Regions from separate parts of the Paenibacillus sp. SAF-068 genome, predicted to be linked through region 1. Evidence: a T-box and tRNA genes for the amino acid it is inferred to sense, from the RefSeq annotation. Region 1 holds a T-box; the other holds one or more tRNA genes.
What was found. A T-box is a leader RNA that pairs with one kind of tRNA and senses whether it is charged. The one in region 1 lies ahead of ACTHPG_RS22615 (valine--tRNA ligase), so its partner is inferred to be a tRNA-Val.
Positions count from the first base shown of each region.

Region 2: it encodes a tRNA-Val, which carries the amino acid that the T-box ahead of ACTHPG_RS22615 (valine--tRNA ligase) is inferred to sense. The anticodon was not compared.

Region 1 is NZ_JBQCJX010000004.1:307,126-311,436, forward strand. Features, by position in the region: gene ACTHPG_RS22610 (LysM peptidoglycan-binding domain-containing protein) at 1-1,307, shown strand, start outside; T-box leader at 1,463-1,744, shown strand; gene ACTHPG_RS22615 (valine--tRNA ligase) at 1,806-4,311, shown strand, end outside.
Region 2 is NZ_JBQCJX010000002.1:644,655-648,965, forward strand. Features, by position in the region: gene ACTHPG_RS16865 (DUF3889 domain-containing protein) at 1-14, shown strand, start outside; gene ACTHPG_RS16870 (hypothetical protein) at 211-432, shown strand; gene ACTHPG_RS16875 (hypothetical protein) at 416-697, shown strand; gene ACTHPG_RS16880 (DUF3892 domain-containing protein) at 772-1,008, opposite strand; gene ACTHPG_RS16885 (GNAT family N-acetyltransferase) at 1,122-1,565, opposite strand; gene ACTHPG_RS16890 (hypothetical protein) at 1,805-2,062, opposite strand; tRNA gene ACTHPG_RS16895 (tRNA-Val) at 2,209-2,281, shown strand; gene ACTHPG_RS16900 (M1 family metallopeptidase) at 2,464-4,311, shown strand, end outside.

The DNA.
Region 1 (4,311 bases):
TCGAGAATTTCGACGTGGATCTCTTATCCAATCGCAGTCTGAACATTACTGGCGTGTTGTCGCTGCGAGGCATCGAGGGCTTTCCTGTTGAAGAGCCGCAAGTGTGGTCAGCAGATGAGTTTACAGTTGTCCACTCACCTGATGCCCAGCATACCAACCGTTCCGATGAAGCAGAACAGACAGATAGCGATCCTAACACATTTGCACAAGAGTACCTGCTCCAGCGAAGTGAGGAAGAGCAACTTGCGAATGCAGCAGAACTTGCATATGGTGCACCGGAATATGCTGATCTGTCCACAGAAGAAGAAACATTAAGGAACAGTGAAGAGTGGCAGCAGGGAAATTCAAATGCATCATCGGCTGAGTCACTTCAATCTGAGGAGCAAATTGCGGAGTACGCTAACGAAAACAGACAACCTGAAGCAAACGGAGATTCCGCTTCTCTGACAGCGAATGCAGATGAATTGGCATCTCAAGAGCAATACAGCGAACCTTCTCCGATCTCGTCGTTTATGGCTGAGACCGCTGATCGGTTAGCCTCTTATCCTGAGTCGGAACCGTTGTTGCCTCTGGAAGAAGAGTCTTCGGCGTGGTCCGAGCCTTCCGTGGATGCATTGCCTGCCAACCCGAGAAATTCAGAACAAGCAGTCCAGGAGTCTAGTGCTCAATCATCTAATGAGTTGGCAGCACCGGATGTACCGGACGCACCGGATGTATGGCACTTCGAATCAGCGAGATCTGTACCTCAGCAGGAGAATCAGGAAGCTGCTGATGTTCCGGTCGAATCACAGGCGGAGAACTGGCAAGGTGTATTTGCTTCGTCCGAACCAGGCAACGCTGAGGAAGACCGACCGTCTTTTGAAGTGACTGGGGCAGACGAGTTCGTGCAGAACGAAGCATTTGTTCCTGAACCTGTGGCTGAGACGGAAGACAAGCCGGAGCTGAAGGTTGCTTTTGGAAGCAAAAAGGAATCCGCACCACGGCAAGAGGAGGGCGTAGGTATCTCTTCCTTGTTATCCTCCGGCAGAGCGGCACGCGATGCTGAAGTGGAGCGAGGCGATGAGGTTCCTGCGGGTGTGGTGCAGGAAGAAACGTATCCTCCTGATGATGTAGAATGGAAGAATCTGTTCCTGGGAACGATTGTCGACCAGACCCCATTCCGCAAAGTGAAACTGTGCATCGTCCAGCGAGAAGATACACTGGATGCCATTGCAGATCGATACCAATTAAGCACGAGGGAACTTCAGTTGTATAACCGATTGTCTGAACAAGTTGTGGAAGAAGGCCAGATATTATACATTCCTTAATTCGTAGTTAAAGCCTTCGTTAAGACCCGTGACCCCCTTGGGGATTGCGGGTTTTTGCTTGATTCGCCCTAAACCTGCATTCCAGCGCTCTTTATCCGCTGTTGCCAGGTTGACTATCGTGCACGAGCAAGGTATGATGTGTGTAGGTTTTTTGAAGAACAACGTGGAACGGGAGTAGTAGACAGTATGACCTTTCAGAGAGTGGAATCGCAACGCTGTGAGATTCCGCAGGAACCAACTGATCGAAGTCGCCCGGGAGTTGCCTGTTTGAATACAGGGGATGAATGAGATCTATCGTCATTTATTTCTGAGGTAGGATGGGCCGGTAGCAGCCGTTATCTGCTTGAAGTGTCACGTCATGAACAGAGGGTGAAGTCTATCTTGCTGTAGGCGTGAAACAAAGGTGGTACCGCGAAAGCTAACCTTTCGTCCTTTGATGGATGAAAGGTTTTTTTTGTTTTTTTTGGCGAAGATGATGAAGTAACGGAGGAATGACACATGTCTGAGGAAAAAAAATCAGCTGCAACAGAAATGCCGACCACTTACGATCCTAAGGCGGCAGAGGACAAATGGTACTCCACCTGGATGGAGCGTGGATATTTCAAAGCCGGTCAACGTAAAGATGCCGAGCCGTATACGATTGTAATTCCACCCCCGAATGTAACGGGGATGCTGCACATCGGACATGCGCTCGATTTTACACTGCAGGATATTCTGATCCGTACCAAACGGATGCAGGGTTACGACGCACTGTGGCTCCCAGGTTCCGACCATGCGGGAATTGCTACCCAAACCAAAGTGGAGCAGAAACTGCGTGAAGAAGGTCTGACTCGTTATGATCTGGGACGCGAGAAGTTTCTGGAAAAGGTATGGGACTGGAAAGATCAATATGCTACGACCATTCGTCAACAATGGGGCAAAATGGGGTTGTCACTTGACTACTCACGTGAACGTTTTACGCTGGATGAAGGTCTGTCCCAAGCGGTTCGCAAAGTATTTGTTCAGCTGTATGAAAAAGGCCTTATTTATCGAGGCAAACGCATCATTAACTGGGACCCGGTGAACCGGACAGCTCTGTCCGACATTGAGGTTGAATATAAAGAGGTTCAGGGTCACCTGTACCATCTGCGTTACCCGCTCAAAGACGGAAGTGGCTACGTTACAGTGGCAACAACGCGTCCTGAAACGATGCTGGGGGATACAGCAGTTGCTGTTCATCCGAAGGATGAGCGCTATGCAGATATGATTGGCAAAGTCCTTGTACTGCCTATCATCGGACGCGAAATTCCAATTATCGCTGATGATTACGTGGATAAAGAGTTCGGAAGTGGTGCAGTTAAAATCACGCCTGCGCATGATCCGAATGACTTTGAAGTAGGTCTTCGTCATGATCTGCCTCAAATTACGGTCATGGATGAGAGCGGCACAATGAATGCAGAGGCCGGCAAGTATCAGGGACTGGATCGCAGTGACTGCCGCAAGCAGATTGTTGCTGACTTGAAAGAGCAGGGTGTGTTGATCAACATCGAGGATCACACGCATCAGGTTGGACACAGTGAACGTACCGGGGCTGTTGTTGAACCGTATCTGTCTACCCAGTGGTTTGTTGAGATGAAGCCACTTGCAGAGCGAGCGATCAAGAAACAACAGAGCGGTGAAGGGGTTAATTTTGTTCCAGACCGTTTTGAGAAAACGTATCTGAACTGGATTGAGAACGTTCGTGACTGGTGTATTTCCCGTCAACTGTGGTGGGGACACCGAATTCCTGCCTGGTATGATGAGGAAACGGGTGAAATTATCGTATCTGCTGAAGATCCGACATTGCTGCCAGAGAATGCTGGTCGCAAGTTGAGACAGGACGAAGACGTACTCGATACCTGGTTTAGCTCCGGCTTATGGCCGTTCTCGACACTAGGCTGGCCGGAAGATACGGAAGATCTGCAACGTTATTATCCGACAAGTGTTCTTGTGACAGGGTATGACATCATATATTTCTGGGTTGCACGTATGATTTTCACTGCATTGGAATTTACGGATGAGATTCCGTTCAAAGATGTACTGATGCATGGTCTTGTTCGTGATGCGGATGGACGCAAAATGTCCAAATCACTGGGCAACGGTGTAGATCCGCTGGATGTGATTGAGAAGTACGGCGCAGATGCGATGCGTTACATGATTTCGACCAGCAGCACGCCAGGTCAGGATTTGCGTTTCCGTTGGGAACGGGTGGAGCAGGCACGTAACTTTGCCAACAAGATCTGGAATGCTTCGCGCTTTGCATTGATGAATTTGGAAGGATTCACTTATGAAGAACGGGACATTAGCGGAGAGCTTGGTACAGCGGATTATTGGATTTTGCACCGTCTGAACGAAACTTCCCGCGATATTACGCGTCTAATCGAAGCGTATGAATTTGGGGAAACGGGTCGTGTACTGTATAACTTTATCTGGGATGACCTGTGTGACTGGTACATTGAGTTTGCCAAGCTGTCCTTCTATGGGGAAGATCCGGTTGCCAAGAAGAAAACACAATCCGTGCTGGCTTATGTGCTGGATCAGACGATGCGCCTGATTCATCCGTTTATGCCATACATCTCCGAAGAGATCTGGCAGCATCTGCCTCATGAAGGTGAGACCATTACGCTGGCAGCGTGGCCGGTATATGATCCTGCTCTTGAGAATCCGGAGGCTGTTGCCGAGATGAACCTGCTCATGGATACCATTCGTGCAGTTCGAAACATTCGTGCAGAAGTGAACGTACCGATGAGCAAAAAGATCGAGTTGATGGTCAAAGCAAATAGTGCTGAGACGTCCAGCATCATTGCGCGTAACAGTCACTACATCAAACGTTTCTGTAATACATCCGAGTTCGATAGTGGGCTTGATTTGAACTCACCGGATAAGGCAATGACTGCGATCATTACGGGGGCAGAACTATACTTGCCACTCGCAGGTCTTATTGATATCGAGCAGGAAGTGGCTCGCTTGGAGAAAGAGTTGCAGA
Region 2 (4,311 bases), on a different contig from region 1:
CGGATCGACACTGATCCTTTACTGAACCGGGGTATAACAGGTGATGTTTTCATATCAGCAGCATTATTAGAGGAACCAGACTCCCTTGATCATCAAGATGAAAGTCTGGTTTTTTTATTTTTTCAAAATCCTTTTTTTACTATTGAATAAAGAACTTATGTTCGCATATAATATGAAATACAAACAAACGTTCTTATCGGAGGGATGATTATGCTAGGTAAATATATTGGCCAGATGGTGGAGCTTGTCTACATGGATCGTGCAGGACAGATTACGCAGCGACAGATTCGAATTAACAGTGTACGTGGCGGGATGATTAGAGCATCAGCGGGAAAAGAAGGCTCACCCAGAACCTTCCTGGAGCAAGGTATTCTGGCATGGCGTCCTGTTAAGGACCTGAATGAGGAGGTAAAGTATGCTGAACGACTTTGAACGCAAGATTTTGCGTATTATGGTGAACTATGCAGGACAACGGCGCAGAATGCCGCGTATGGATGAACTGGAGAACAAGACGGGACGAAGCAGTCCTCACATTCATGAGTCATTGCTGGAGCTTGAACGCACCGGGCACATCGCGTGGGAGAATCGGTCTACGCTTGAAGGTATACAGATTTTGAAGGCATGGGAACAGGTACAGCAGCCGATGCGAAAAAGCCAGCCCTCCGGGGATTCGGCAAAATATTTTACGGACTATTAGTCCCCATAAGAAAACGCCAACCCGGATAACCGGATCGGCGCTTACTGTGGCACACGTACGCGTATGCATCTATTTTAGAAATGGGGAAGTTGATCCAGATTGTTGGTCGGGTCACCGTCGGCATCGCCGCGAATGTACATTTCGCCATCCTTGCCTTTAAATACATTCACACCTGCAATAGCGCCAGCCTTTACTTCTGCAAGTGCCTGCTGATAGTCCAGTACACGTCCTGCTGAAGTCTGAAAGGCTGTCAGGTCACCGTCGCCATTTTTCTGTACGGCTGTGAAACTCTCGCGTGTTGTTTGATCCATGATGTCACACTCTCCTTATATGACGAGATAGGAATCTGCTTACCTGATTAGCCTATCCGAATTCATCGAAAGTATGCACCATGTGCGGATAAAGACCTGCCAACGCTGAGGTTTTACAAGCTCTTTCTCATACGAACATGCAGAATATCTGCATCATAAAAAGGTTCTTCCGAAATCACTTCATAGCCCAGTTTTTCATAGAATTTCTGTGCCTGACATTGAGCATCCAGTATAGAATAGGATAAGCCGAGTTCACGTGCCCGCTCCTCCATCGCGAGCAGAAGCACACGTCCATAACCATATGAACGATGAGACTCAAGCACCGCGATCCGCTGCATTTTGGCCGTATCCTTGCTGTAGTAGATCAGACGTCCTGTGGCTACAGCTCGTCCATCCGTACTTAACAATACATGATGCACATCCGGACTGATGACATCAAATTGATCAATCTCAATCTCGGCAGGTACCTGTTGCTCGATCACAAAGACGTGATGGCGAATTTCCAGGGCTTGCTCCAGTTGTTCTTCTGTCGATACATAACTAATCTCAGCTGCCAATTCCATTCCTTCTTTCTGCTCTTGCGCGACATATCAGACTGAATTATACAAAAAAATGTTTTTCCTGTATAGTGAAGTCTGGAACATACTGGGAGAGGAGGCGGAGAGTGATGGGGATGGCAGGCATCATGGTCATTACATTGTTAATGTCGGCGGGAATGATTGCTCTGTTGTATTACGTGACCAAGAAAGCATACTCACGCAAGTGGGATGAAGATGAGTAATTCACAGGTTAACCATCACGGCAAGACTTCACTGCTTCCTCGCGGAGAGTATACATCTTGAATGACAGATTTGGAGTATACGTCCAGCCAGACTGGCAGAGATTCAACATTCTCATTGGGTTGTTTTAACTGTTGGAATTGAACCGTATGATCGTCCCGCTCCAGGCCGCAACCAGTAACGGTGGTAATGAGAATCAGCAGCCCAGCGTAGAGAAAGAAGCATTTCGTAAATGTATGTTTAATGGATGTTAACCGCTTTGTTAAGTTTCTCATAGGGAATTCACCTCGTTTTCTGAAATGGTAATCTTTCCTTTATTGTGCACCAATTCGGGTGAATTATAACCAAATAAATCATTGACAATGAACACGGTTACTTGATATGATACTGTTACTTGAATGGGAAATAAATTATATATCATGATCTGTTAGCTCAGCTGGGAGAGCACTATCTTGACAGGGTAGGGGTCAGTGGTTCGAGCCCACTACAGATCATACACGAGAAGTCTTACGATGTAAGGCTTCTTTTTTATTTACATTAAAAGTGCGATTGGAGCAAGCCTCATTTCTCTTCATCTTTATTTAAACAAAACTTAAATAAAACATAAATTCAACGTAAGGTTTCTCTTTTATACTTGGTTCTGAGGTTAGCATAGAACAGGAGAAGGAGAGAACTTATGAATTATTCAAGTCCATTTACATCAAAGTTAGCTAGAGTAGGGATCGCGGGTACACTGGCTTTAATACTGGCAACCAGCCCACTTGCGAACATGGGCGTTGCCGCCGCGGAAGCTGTGTCATCACCTGTATCTACGAAGATACATAACACACAGAAAGACTCCCTGGAGCAGTCCCCGATTCAATACCAGATCGAGGCTCGGCTGAATGAGAAAGACATGACGATTCAGGGGAGCGAGAAGGTAACGTATCGCAACACAAGCAAGGATACTCTCCAGCAGCTGGTCCTGCATACATATGCTGATGCGAATCTCTCCAAGTCTACACAGGCGAGCATGTTCCAACAGGACAATGAACAGATTAGTGAAGAGCATCCGGAGAAGACAGCGGAAGACTTTCTGGGTGGCATTGATATTCAGGCTGTAACAGCAGATAGCCAATCGCTGGATTTCCACAAGGATAACCAAGCGTTGACCGTGCAGTTGAAAGAGTCCGTTCAACCAGGCGAATCGGTAACACTTCAATTGAAATTCCATCTGAAGATACCTTATGGCTCACAGCGAGTTTCCTATTACAAGGATATAATCAATGGTGCACACTGGTTCCCGGTTATGTCTGTATACGATGAGGTCAAGCATCAGTGGAATAAGGCACCGTATAGTCGAACATTCGAGAGCGATTATTACACCTCATCGGACTTTGAGGTTCAATTAAACGTGCCTGAGGAGTTTCAGGTAGCCATGCCTGGCTCTATCACCACTCAAAACAGTACAGAACATGGACGTAAAATTGTTTCCGCCGCAGCCGAGAATACGAGAGAGTTTGTTTTCTTTGCCAGTCCTAATCTTCAAGTGGAGCGCGCTACCCGTAACGGTCTGACGGTAGAATACTATTATTACAACGATGATCCATCCAAGAAAGAGATCGTTGATCGGTACATTAACCAGGCATTCAAAGTGATTAATTTCTATAATGAGAAATATGGCAAGTATCCCTATTCAGAGTTCCGAATTGTCGAGACGTATGTACAAGGCGTTGCCGTGGAGTATGCGAGGCTCATTCAGATGGGACAGATTCACGATGGTGCGGTTCCAGAAGAAGATACAACCTTTGTTCATGAAATAGCGCATCAGTGGTTCCATGCATTGATCGGTAATAACTCGGAGACAGAATCCTTCCTGGATGAAGGCTTTGCCGATTTCTCCATGGTGTACTTTGCAGAGAAACAGGGCGATAAGCTAAATGGTTTCAGATCCATACAGTTTGATAATGCGCCTGTAGACATGACCATTGCGGCAACAAACGATGAAGCCGGGGAGTTAGCCGGTCTGGTATATTATCAGAAGGGGCGGCAAGCGATCTATCAGCTGTACCGTTCTGTCGGTGAAGAGAAATTTGACGAGTTGATGAAGACATATTTCAAACGCTACGTATATCAAAATGCAACAATAGAGGGGCTGCTTCATACCATTGAAGATGTGCTTGGTAAGGAAGTACGTACCGAGATGGAAATGGCCCTATATCAGCCTAATTTTGTCTTAAAGCCGGAATACCAATTATCCAAAGAAGAGACTGCGGCATATGTGCATGATATCTTACAAGTGCAATATCAGGCTGTCATGAGTATGATGACTAATCTGCCTTATGAAGTGATGACTAGATTGATGGACAAAGTTCTTCAAGGCGAGGAATTAACCATTGTGCTCAGCGATCAGGTGAGTAAACTTGCAGCTAAACAGCAGGAAGAGATGGTTGATCAGTTGACCGGATTTCTTGATATGAGCGGTATACGATACGAGGTTGTACGGGATCGCAAGGAACTGAAGCAAAAGATGAAAAAAGAGATC